3 regions of the Klebsiella sp. SYXHC3 genome follow, and region 1 is predicted to be linked to each of the others. Evidence: predicted binding sites of a transcription regulator. Region 1 holds the regulator's gene; each other region holds the start of a gene.
The links. The regulator Fur, encoded in region 1, represses iron uptake genes when iron is present. The targets are predictions, from matches to a motif close to ATAATAATGAGAACNACTATCAA.

Region 1 (3,983 bases):
ATCCACCATTATCGGCTCCATTACGCTTTGACTAATTGTTAAATTTGTAATGGAAATGTAAGGCGCAGGAGCGACAGGCGCTATGGCGTAAAGCTAAAGAGGGGTTTAGGAAGTGTAAAGGCTGGCGCCCGGCCAGCAGCCAGTTTCTACAAGCTGACGCATGACTTTGGTCAGTATCACGCGCGCGGCAAGGCCTGCCGGGGTGAGTTCGTCATCTGAGAGACTGACCAGAAAATTAGGTCGGCTTAGTACCGGATTATCGACGCCGATCACTCTTAGCGCCTCGCTGTCGAGATGAGAAATCGCCGCGCCCGGCTGCAGCGTGGCGCCGAGCCCGTCACGGACGGCGCGCATCAGCAGGGCCAGGCCATCGATTTCAGCCACCACGTCAACGTTGATGGCGTGCTCCTGGCAAATAGCGTCCAGCCTGCCGCGCAGGCCATGTCCCTGGCTTGGCATAATCAGCGGGATGGCGGCAAGCTGGTCCGGAGAGATGCTATCGCCGGGCAGCGGCGCCAGCACGTCATGGGCGCCAATCAGGAACAGACGTTCCTCAAGAATGGGTCGGGCGCTCCAGCGCAGGATCTTCTCTTTCTGGAAAACGATGGCTAAATCGAGCTGGCGGGTGTTGATCATCCGTTCCAGATTGCCGGAGAGGCTTTCCACCAGGTGCAGGCGGACGTCGGCGTAGCTTTCGCGCATGGCGTTGATAAAAGGTACGCCCAGCACAGAAGCGGTGCTCGGCGCCATACCGACGCTGACGTGACCGGAAAGGCGTGCTTCACGCGCGGCGAGAATGGCATCGTCAGCATGGCGCAGCGCCAGTTGCGCCTGCGAGTAAAAGGCGAGGCCGGCGCTGGTGGGCATTACGCCGCGCGAAGTCCGTTGCAGCAGGCGGATAGCGAGTTCATTTTCCAGACGCGCCATTTGCTGGCTGAGCGCAGAAACGCCAATATTCAGATCGAGCGCGGCGCGGCCCATACTGCCTGTTTCCACGATGCGGACAAAATAGCGTAGCTGGCGCAGCTCCATAGTGACTCTCCGTACAAGGCGTTAGGCTCTGACAGAATACGCATTCAGGCGGATTTCGCCCATAAAAAAAGCCAACCTTCAGGTTGGCTTTTCATTACATACGAGACGGGAAATTATTTATTCACCGCATCGTGGGCATGTTCATCTTCGCGGCAGTCGCCTTCCGCACAGTGGCCGTAGAGGTACAGGCTGTGGTTGGTTAAGCGGATGCCGTGTTGCGCAGCAATTTCACGTTGGCGGGATTCGATAGAATCATCGCTGAACTCGATCACTTTGCCGCAATCGAGGCAAATCAGGTGATCGTGGTGGTGTTGCTGAGTCAGCTCGAATACGGATTTACCGCCTTCGAAGTTGTGGCGAGTCACGATGCCTGCATCGTCGAACTGGTTCAGCACGCGGTAAACGGTAGCCAGACCAATCTCTTCACCCATATCGATCAGGCGTTTGTATAAATCTTCCGCACTGACGTGATGGTTATCCGGTTCCTGCAACACTTCCAGAATTTTCAGTCGGGGAAGTGTGACTTTCAGGCCAGCCTTCTTTAATGCGATATTGTTGTCAGTCATGCGGAATCTGTCCTGTTGCTAAAGATCGGCTTCCTTTAAAGGGAAGCAATACAGAGAATCACCCGATGTAATGCGTCTCATTATAGAGCTGCTACTCTGAAATGAAAACTGCAACCATCGCGCCTTGTAAGCTGTCAAAAACGAATTACCAGCTACAAACTGTGTCACGTGACCTCGTGGAATCAGAGGACATTGTACAGATATGTGATGAAAAGTTAAAAACTTGTAGCTATTAGTTTGATTGCTTTTATCTATTAATTCAGCGCAGCTTAATAGCTGCGCTGTTTGATTCTTAGGCGTTTTTGATTTCTTCCAGATGCAGCTCTTCGGAAATCTGCTTCACCCACTTCTCAACGCGCTCGTTGGTCAGTTCCGGCTGACGGTCTTCATCAATCGCCAGACCGACGAAGTGATCGTCGTCCGCCAGGCCTTTAGACGCTTCGAAGTGGTAGCCCGCGGTCGGCCAGTGGCCAACGATGGTTGCGCCGCGCGGTTCAATGATGTCACGAATGGTGCCCAGCGCATCGCAGAAGTATTCTGCGTAATCTTCCTGGTCGCCGCAGCCAAAGACGGCTACCAGCTTACCGTTGAAGTCGATCTCTTCCAGCGTCGGGAAGAAGTCGTCCCAGTCGCACTGCGCTTCGCCGTAGTACCAGGTTGGGATGCCGAGCAGCAGAATATCGTGGCTTTCCAGATCTTCTTTGCTGCTCTTGGCAATGTCGTGAACTTCAGCAACGTCTTTACCGAGCTGCTTTTGGATCATTTTTGCAATATTTTCGGTGTTGCCGGTGTCGCTGCCAAAAAAGATGCCGATGATTGCCATGAGTAAAATAACCTCTTGAAACTTAATGATGTGGTAGTGGCATTATGCCTACAGTTAACGGCAATCATAGCAGAACAGGGAAGGGCGCGGAAACAGCAATAACGTCCTGGTGCACACTCTGCTACATGAAAGCGATTTTTTTGCGTTTTTCAGACTTCGCCCTGGTTACGCAGGCAGGCCAGTTGGTGCATCAGCATCTCTTCGATAAGATCGCTGCGGCTCATGTTGCGGGCTTCCGCCAGCTCATTAAGCGCGTCGACCGCATCGGCGTTGAGCTTCAACTCAACGCGCTTCAAGCCGCGAACCTTATCGCGTTTGAGCTGATTGCGTTTGTTGATGCGCAGTTGTTCATCGCGCGAAAGCGGATTGGTTTTCGGTCTACCCGGGCGACGCTCATTTGCGAACAAATCTAATGTCGTTCGGTCCGTTTGTTCTTTTGCCATGATTCAGAGTGACTTCGGGGAAACAAGCTGCCGGGCTATAGCCGGCGCAGATAGCGCGCCATAATACATCAGGCGAACCGCTGCGCCAACGACCGCGGGCATTCTGCCGCGCGGTCGGGCGTTTTTTAGCCACTCAGGCTTCAATTGTGCTCAGATAACGGCGAATTGCGCGTAAAACCGCCTCGGGTTTTTCCGCATGCACCCAGTGTCCGGCGCCGGCAATGACGTGGGCGCGGGCTTGCGGGAACTGCGCCAGCAGCGCGTCGCGGTATTCATCGGTGACATAAGGGGAGTTGCCGCCGGGAATAAATTGCGCCGGGTGCGGCCAGGCGGGCACGGTTTCCCAGCCGACAATATGCGGGTATTGATCCCACAGCGCCGGCACGTTGAAGCGCCACGCGCCGTCGACAAAGGATTTCAGCAGAAACTGAATGACGCCTTCTTCATTTATATACTCGCGCATTACCTGCGCCGCCTGCTGGCGGGTGCTGGCGGCGGATTCGCTGACGGCGTTAATCGCCGCGAAGATCTCATCATGACGGCGGACGTGATAAGCCACCGGCGCGATATCAATCGCCACCAGCCCGGCGATGCGATCCGGCGCCAGCGCGGTCAGCGCCATCACCGCTTTGCCGCCCATCGAATGGCCGATAAAGGTCGCTTTCTCGATCTGATGATCGTCGAGGGTATCGAGCAGGTCCTGCGCCATCGCGCGGTAGGTCATCTCCGGTGAACGCGGCGATAAGCCGTGGTTGCGCATATCGACCTGCAATATATCGTAGTCGGCGACCAGATCGCGGGCGAGGATCCCAAGGTTGTCCAGGCTGCCGAACAGGCCGTGTACCAGGACGATTGGGGATTTATTGTGCGGGTTTTGTGCAGATTGCGCTCGGCTATTTAATTTCATGGCAAAGTTCTTTTTTTCGCTCCGTCGGGTTAGGGTATTATGTTGGACATTCTGCCATTAGGCTGCAAGACCCGGAAGCATTCTGAGTTTTAACGCCATCCTGGTTTGACGCTATTCGCGGTTGGGATTTGTCCTCTATCTGATGCCTTTTGCGCAGTAGTGTGAAAGACAAAGGATAGTTAATCCCGACGACTTGTATTCAGAAACAAAGA
Region 2 (3,983 bases), on a different contig from region 1:
TTTATCCGTATCCGGACAGCGTCCATCTTTGCACATGCTGTTTTTATGGACCTCGTCGCTCGACATCCCGTCATGATTCATCGTCGAACCATCAGGATGAAGCATGGTGCCGCCGGAGTTAATTTTGTCGTTATCGACATTATTTGGCGCCACGTTTTCACGGGCATCGGGCGCAACCTGTCCGGCATCAGCGGCGGAATTGGCCTGACCGTTGTTCGATTGCGCGCCGCTATCGGCGGCCAGCGCGGCGCCGCTGGCTAAGCTTAAGGTGGCGGTGAGAAGTAGGGCTGTGAGTTTATTCATATTCATCGGATACTCCTGCTTAGTCGATTTGTTAGCTAAACGCGCCAACATAGATGTGCCAGGGATCTGCGGTGCTATGGTTTAACACTCCGCCTTAGCGTGAGGATTTAAAATATAATACTGAAAATAAACATTTAATTGGATGTTGCAGTTAAAAATTGTAGTTGGCTGGCAGGATTTCGCTACTTTATGGCGTATTTTTCCCTAATTCCAGGATTATTCCATCGTCAGTGTAAAATCACGTTTACACTTTTTGACCGAAGAGATAGATTGGAAGGATTGCATTTCATTGTATAAGTATGGCAACGCCTGGAAAGAAGATGAATTATCAGAACGACGATTTACGCATTAAAGAGATCAACGAATTATTACCTCCCGTTGCGCTCCTGGAAAAATTCCCCGCTACCGAAAATGCTGCTAATACCGTTGCACATGCTCGCAAAGCGATTCACAACATCCTCAAAGGCAACGACGATCGTCTGCTGGTGGTAATTGGTCCGTGCTCTATTCACGACCCTGCCGCGGCGAAAGAGTATGCCAGCCGCCTGCTGAAACTGCGTGAAGCGCTCAAAGGCGAGCTGGAAATCGTTATGCGCGTCTATTTTGAAAAACCGCGCACCACCGTCGGTTGGAAGGGGCTAATTAACGATCCGCACATGGATAACAGCTTCCGCATTAACGACGGGCTGCGTATCGCGCGTAAGCTGCTGCTGGAAATCAACGACAGCGGTTTGCCAGCGGCGGGCGAGTTCCTTGACATGATCACCCCGCAATATGTGGCGGACCTGATGAGCTGGGGGGCAATCGGCGCGCGTACCACTGAATCCCAGGTGCATCGTGAACTCTCTTCCGGCCTCTCATGCCCGGTTGGCTTCAAAAATGGCACCGATGGCACCATCAAGGTCGCTATCGATGCGATCAACGCTGCTGGCGCGCCGCACTGTTTCTTATCGGTAACGAAGTGGGGCCATTCCGCTATTGTGAACACCAGCGGCAACAGCGATTGCCATATCATTCTGCGTGGCGGTAAAGAGCCGAACTATAGCGCTCAGCACGTTGCCGAAGTGAAAGTGGGTCTGGCAAAAGCCGGTCTGCCGGCGCAAATCATGATCGACTTCAGCCACGCTAACTCCAGCAAGCAGTTTAAAAAGCAGATGGAAGTCGGCGCCGATGTGTGCCAGCAGATTGCCAGCGGTGAAAACGCGATTATGGGCGTGATGATTGAAAGCCACCTGGTGGAAGGCAATCAGAGCCTGGAAAGCGGCGAACCGCTGACCTACGGCAAGAGCGTGACCGACGCCTGCATCGGCTGGGAAGATACCGAGACCATCCTGCGCCAACTGGCAGATGCGGTTAAAGCGCGCCGCGGCTAGCCTGTACTTTGCCATTGTTGGCTGCGTTCGCGTTAGGCCTGCAATGGCTAAAAATAAAAAAGCGTGGGAAATCCCACGCTTTTTTTATGGCTGAAATTATTCAGTCGCTTATTACTTCGCTTTACCCTGGTTAGCGACAGCCGCGGCCTTCGCAGCGATTTCGTCAGCATTGCCCAGGTAGTAGTGTTTGATCGGCTTGAAGTTTTCATCGAACTCATACACCAGCGGTACGCCGGTCGGGATGTTCAGTTCAAGGATCTCGTCTTCGCCCATGTTGTCGAGGTATTTCACCAGCGCACGCAGGGAGTTACCGTGAGCGGCGATAATGACGCGCTCGCCGCTTTTCAGGCGCGGCAGAATGGTTTCGTTCCAGTAAGGTACGACGCGGTCGATGGTCAGCGCCAGGCTCTCGGTGGTCGGCAGTTCCGCATCGGTCAGCTTCGCGTAACGCGGATCGTGGCCCGGATAACGTTCGTCATCTTTGGTCAGTTCCGGCGGGGTGACGGCAAAGCCGCGACGCCACTGTTTAACCTGCTCGTCGCCATACTTCTCAGCGGTTTCGGCTTTGTTCAGGCCCTGCAGCGCGCCGTAGTGACGTTCGTTCAGTTTCCAGGATTTCTCAACCGGCAGCCAGGCCTGATCCAGTTCGTCCAGCACGTTCCACAGGGTGTGGATGGCACGTTTCAGCACGGAGGTATAAGCAAAATCAAAGCTGAAGCCTTCTTCCTTCAGCAGTTTACCCGCCGCTTTCGCTTCGCTAACGCCTTTTTCAGACAGGTCAACGTCGTACCAACCGGTGAAACGGTTTTCGTTGTTCCATTGGCTCTCGCCGTGACGAACTAGTACCAGCTTAGTTACAGCCATTCTCTTACTCCTCCTACACGCAACCCGACTACTGTGGTGTATGTGTTTATTGATTGATAACTATTCTCATTATATTGCCGTGATTTACCTCACGGCAATGCTTATCCCTAACCATAGCGAAAATAGTGACGCAGTGTAAGATGCTTGTAAAACACAGGTTAGCTTTTTGTCTTTTAGCGGTGCAAATTACAGCAAAAAGGCGAAAAAAAACCCTCCGCAGGGAGGGCTATGGCGTTATCCGGCGATAAACTGATATTCCGTCAGACTAACGTATTCGGCGCCGGGCCGTAATACGCAATCTGGCTGCGGCCAATGCGGATGATTGGGGGAGTCCGGCAGGAACTCGCTTTCCAGCGCCAGCCCTTGCCAGTCGCCGTAAGGTTGACTGCCGCGCGATGGCGTGCCGCCGAGATAGTTACCGGAATAAAACTGCAGCGCCGGGGCCGAGGTGTACACCGTCAGCTGTAGCTTTTCATCCTGCGACCAGACATGCGCCGCCGGCTGGCGGGCGTCGCCTTTGGCCTGCAGCAGAAAGGCGTGATCGTAACCTTTCACTTTTTGCTGGTCAGCATCGGCAAGAAACTCTCCAGCAAGCACCTTCGGCGCGCGGAAATCAAAGCTGGTGTACTCCACGTCGTGCAAATCGCCATACGGAATACCGTCGCTCTCCACCGGCAGATACTGGTCGGCGAAGATCTGCAGGCGGTGGTGGCGCACGTCGCCCTGCGCGCCGTCGAGGTTAAAATAGACATGGTTAGTCATATTGACCGGGCAGGGCTTATCAATGGTGGCGCGGTACTCAATGGCGATACGATTATCGTCTGTCAGGCGATAGCGCGCGGTTGCCTGAATATGACCCGGGAAGCCCTGATCGCCATCGGCGGAGTCGAGCGCAAACAGCACCTGGCTGTCGTCGTGGCTGACAATTTGCCAGCGGCGCTTGTCGAAGCCGTCCGGCCCACCGTGGAGCTGGTGGCCGGCCTCGTTCGACGGGGTTAAGTTCACGATTTCGCCATCGAGCGTGAAGCGGCTGTTGGCGATACGGTTAGCGTAGCGGCCGACGGACGCACCCAGAAATGCCGCCTGCTGGCGATATTGCTGCGGCGTGGCGCAGCCAAGCAACGCTTCGCGCAGGCTGCCATCGGCAAGAGGCACTTGCGCGGAGAGTAGCGTCGCGCCCCAATCCATCACCGTTACGGTCATCCCGGCGTTATTACGTAGCGTTATCACGTTCCACGGCTGTCCGTCGGGCGCGAGTTCGCGAGTTGGCGTTAGCATTGGCCGGCTCCCTGGGATGGTTTGCAGACGTAAAAAGTCTCTTTAATGCCGGTTTTCGCTTCATACTGAGCGGCTACCGCCTGCTGTACTTTTTCAACCAGTGCTTCCGGTATCAGGGCAACGATGCAGCCGCCAAAGCCGCCGCCGGTCATACGCACGCCGCCC
Region 3 (3,983 bases), on a different contig from region 1:
TACTCCAGCAACACGCTCATCACCAGCAGCACTACCATGCACATCGACATAATACTGATATCAATCATCCTGTACGACACTCGCTCCCGTAAACCATAATCCGACTTTGCATCGGTAAACATTTACAAACGACGCGAATTGTACATGAGTAAACGCTGCCTAAACCAACCCTGTTTTTAAGAATTAACCGATCACATCACAAAATTGAATCGTTCTATTAGTCGCCAGCTGCGCCGATTGGCGCTTTGGCGAAAATCTGTAGCCGGGCTTCGGAATTGTAAAATGGAATCAGCAGAAAAGCTAAACCCGCGCCACCGGTTGCATACTGCACTGCCAGATCGGCGCTGTGGGTGATAAATATTTGATGTCCCCCCCAACTACAACCCACGCTCATATCCGGAGTACAGTTTTTCCATTTGCTAAGTAACTCGCCACTTTTCGTCAGATATAAATACTTCGTGTCCGAACCCGATGGCGGCGTCGCGGATTCGGCTAACAAGGCGAACGTTTGAGTACTTACTACTTTCCCTTGCTCGTCTAACGATGAAGCCTGCAGCGTGGCGGTGGGGAAATTGAAACGTAATTCAATGGCTGCGGCATTTTTATCACTGACGTAAAAAACCTGCGTTAAATTATCCGCACCCCAATATTTTCCGCCGCTGGGTTGCAGCGGTTTGATCTTAAATCGATATACGTTCTGCGTGCGTATATCCTGGCGCTGGGAGTACTCGGCATTGTATTGCGCGCTTTGCGGCGCGTTAACCGAGCAGCCGGTAAGTAATCCCATTAATAGTAGTGCTGTAAATTTGCGCATCCTTTTTCTCGGCGATCGTTCATCTACTGGTGCCGGTTGATTATGCCCGTTATGACAAACGATAAAAAACACAGAACGCTACCAAAGCAGGTAGGTTTTTGCGCTCTGCACAATCTGCCACACCGCTAAAATAAGCTGTGCCATGCTTGTTATCGGATGCTGGAATAGAGAGAAAGAGATGACGATTACGCTATGCAAAGCTTGTGGTACCTCATATGAATTTAGCGAAAACCCTCCGCAACATTGCCCGATATGCGAAGACGAGCGGCAATTTATTCCGGTGGGCGGCCAGCAGTGGATTGCATTAAATAAGCTCACCGCATCGCACAGCAATAAGTGGCAACAGCATAACAGCGCGCTTTTTAGCATTCGCACTATTCCTGGCTTTGCCATTAATCAGCGGGCATTTCTGCTGCGTACGCCGCAGGGTAATATTCTATGGGACTGCATCGCCAACCTTGATGAGGCGACAAAAACGCTGGTTTCCGCGCTGGGTGGGCTGAAAGCCATCGCTATCTCACATCCGCATTACTACAGTTGTATGCAGGATTGGGCGGCGGAGTTCAAGGCGCCAATCTATTTGCATGGGGATGACCGCCAGTGGGTCATGCGCGACAGCCCGTGGATTACCTTTTGGGAGGGCGATAGCCTGCAACTGACGGCCGATGCCAGTCTGATTCGCCTGGGTGGGCATTTTGCTGGTGGCTGCGTCCTGCACTGGGCGCAGGGCGACGGCCTGCTATTATCCGGCGATATTGTCCAGGTGGCGCCCGGAGCAAACGCCGTTTCTTTCATGTGGAGCTATCCCAATATGCTACCGCTGCCGTCATCAACGGTTACGGATATCATTCATCGCCTTGCTGGCGTGAAATTCAGCCAAATCTACGGCGCGTTCGAGGGGCGGGAGATTCTGAATAACGCCGGGGAGATCGTCCGTCGCAGCGGGGAAAAGTATGTTGCTTGTTTGACTAAGTGAATATAACTCTCTGTTTGCGCATATCGTCTTCATGGCTGCTTTCTTGCCTTTCTGTACTCATCTTAGGCGTTTTCACCCTGACGAAAAGTGCCATTTCCGGTCTCTATCGCATAAATCGGTATTTTCGATACATCTTTTCCATTGCCGCTTCGCCTGCGCTCTTATTCTAAATAACTTATTATTTATCAATCTATTAAATATAAGAATTGCTTCCTGATAACCCCTTCACCAGGGTCTATGCTTATAGAAAAGCGCAGAAACGGGCGAAATGGCCGAATACCCCTGCTCCGGCAGGGTTGAAGTGATAATCATTATCACTAACATGAGGGTATGGCCCGATGGCGGCACTCGATGAGGTAGAGCGATGGAACTACAAACAAACACCTTTAATCCTGACGATTTCAACTGGCAGGGGCTAACGATGACCCCCGCTGCGGCGGCCCATATTCGGGATCTGATGCGCAAACAGCCGGACAAACAGGGACTGCGCCTGGGGATTAAAACCAGCGGCTGCGCCGGTTTTGGCTACGTGCTGGAAATGATTGCCGAGCCGGCGGACGACGATCTGCTGTTTGAACGCGACGGTGCGAAGCTGTTTGCGCCGCTGCAGGCGATGCCGTTCATTGACGGTACCGAACTGGATTATGTTCGCGAAGGCTTAAATGAAATATTCAAGTTTCATAACCCGAAAGCGCAGCACGAATGCGGCTGCGGCGAAAGCTTCGGGGTTCAGGCGGAGTAACTATGTCTCGAAATACTGAAGCAACTGACGATGTCAAAAGCTGGACCGGCGGCCCGCTCAACTATAAAGAAGGCTTTTTTACCCAGCTACAAACCGATGAGCTGGCCAAAGGCATTAATGAAGAGGTGGTACGCGCGATTTCCGCTCGCCGTAATGAACCGGAGTGGATGCTCGAATTTCGTCTCAACGCCTTTAAGGCCTGGCAGGAGATGGAGGAGCCGCACTGGCTGAAAGCGCATTACGATAAGCTTAATTATCAGGATTACAGCTACTACTCGGCGCCATCCTGCGGCAACTGCGACGAGACCTGCGCCTCGGAGCCCGGCGCGGTGCAACAGACCGGGGCAAACACCTTCCTGACAAATGAAGTCGAGGAAGCTTTTAACCTGCTCGGGGTACCGGTACGCGAAGGCAAAGAAGTCGCGGTGGACGCCATTTTCGACTCGGTATCGGTAGCAACCACCTATCGCGAGAAGCTGGCGGAGCAGGGGATCATCTTCTGCTCCTTTGGCGAAGCGATTCACGATCATCCGGAACTGGTGAAAAAGTATCTCGGTACCGTAGTGCCGGGCAACGACAACTTCTTCGCTGCGCTGAACGCCGCGGTTGCTTCCGATGGCACCTTTATCTACGTGCCGAAAGGCGTGCGCTGTCCGATGGAGCTGTCGACCTATTTCCGCATCAACGCCGAGAAAACCGGCCAGTTTGAACGTACGATTCTGGTCGCCGACGAGGGTAGCTACGTGAGCTATATCGAAGGCTGCTCGGCGCCGGTCCGCGACAGCTATCAGCTGCATGCGGCGGTGGTTGAAGTCATCATTCATAAAGATGCGGAAGTGAAGTACTCCACCGTGCAGAACTGGTTCCCCGGCGACAACAATACCGGCGGCATCCTTAACTTCGTCACCAAGCGCGCGCTGTGCGAAGGCGAAAACAGCAAGATGTCGTGGACCCAGTCGGAAACCGGTTCGGCTATAACATGGAAATACCCGAGCTGCATTCTGCGCGGCGATAACTCGATCGGCGAATTCTTCTCGGTGGCGTTGACCAGCGGCCATCAGCAGGCGGATACCGGGACCAAAATGATCCATATCGGCAAGAACACCCGTTCGACCATCATCTCGAAAGGGATCTCCGCCGGACACAGCCAGAATAGCTATCGCGGACTGGTCAAAATTATGCCGACCGCGACGAACGCCCGGAACTTCACCCAGTGCGATTCGATGCTGATCGGCCCGGACTGCGGGGCGCATACCTTCCCGTATGTCGAATGCCGCAATAACAGCGCCCAGCTGGAACACGAAGCCACCACCTCGCGGATTGGTGAAGACCAGCTGTTTTACTGCCTGCAGCGGGGTATTAGCGAAGATGATGCGATCTCAATGATCGTCAATGGATTCTGTAAAGACGTGTTCTCAGAATTGCCGCTGGAGTTCGCCGTCGAAGCGCAA

Region 2: gpmA (2,3-diphosphoglycerate-dependent phosphoglycerate mutase) is a predicted target of Fur. The motif match lies at 2,594-2,616, and genes of this name have one in related genera.
Region 3: sufA (Fe-S cluster assembly scaffold SufA) is a predicted target of Fur. The motif match lies at 2,092-2,114, and genes of this name have one in related genera.

The regions. Positions count from the first base shown of each region.
Region 1 is NZ_JBXUNG010000003.1:459,040-463,022, forward strand. Features, by position in the region: gene tcuA (FAD-dependent tricarballylate dehydrogenase TcuA) at 1-9, opposite strand, end outside; gene tcuR (tricarballylate utilization LysR family transcriptional regulator TcuR) at 106-1,032, opposite strand; gene fur (ferric iron uptake transcriptional regulator) at 1,146-1,598, opposite strand; gene fldA (flavodoxin FldA) at 1,891-2,421, opposite strand; gene ybfE (LexA regulated protein) at 2,571-2,864, opposite strand; gene ybfF (esterase) at 2,998-3,771, opposite strand.
Region 2 is NZ_JBXUNG010000006.1:3,357-7,339, forward strand. Features, by position in the region: gene AC2CGP_RS15930 (YbgS-like family protein) at 1-309, opposite strand, end outside; gene aroG (3-deoxy-7-phosphoheptulonate synthase AroG) at 624-1,676, shown strand; gene gpmA (2,3-diphosphoglycerate-dependent phosphoglycerate mutase) at 1,788-2,540, opposite strand; gene galM (galactose-1-epimerase) at 2,775-3,818, opposite strand; gene galK (galactokinase) at 3,812-3,983, opposite strand, start outside.
Region 3 is NZ_JBXUNG010000013.1:64,742-68,724, forward strand. Features, by position in the region: gene AC2CGP_RS22275 (hypothetical protein) at 218-814, opposite strand; gene AC2CGP_RS22280 (MBL fold metallo-hydrolase) at 993-1,790, shown strand; gene sufA (Fe-S cluster assembly scaffold SufA) at 2,155-2,532, shown strand; gene sufB (Fe-S cluster assembly protein SufB) at 2,535-3,983, shown strand, end outside.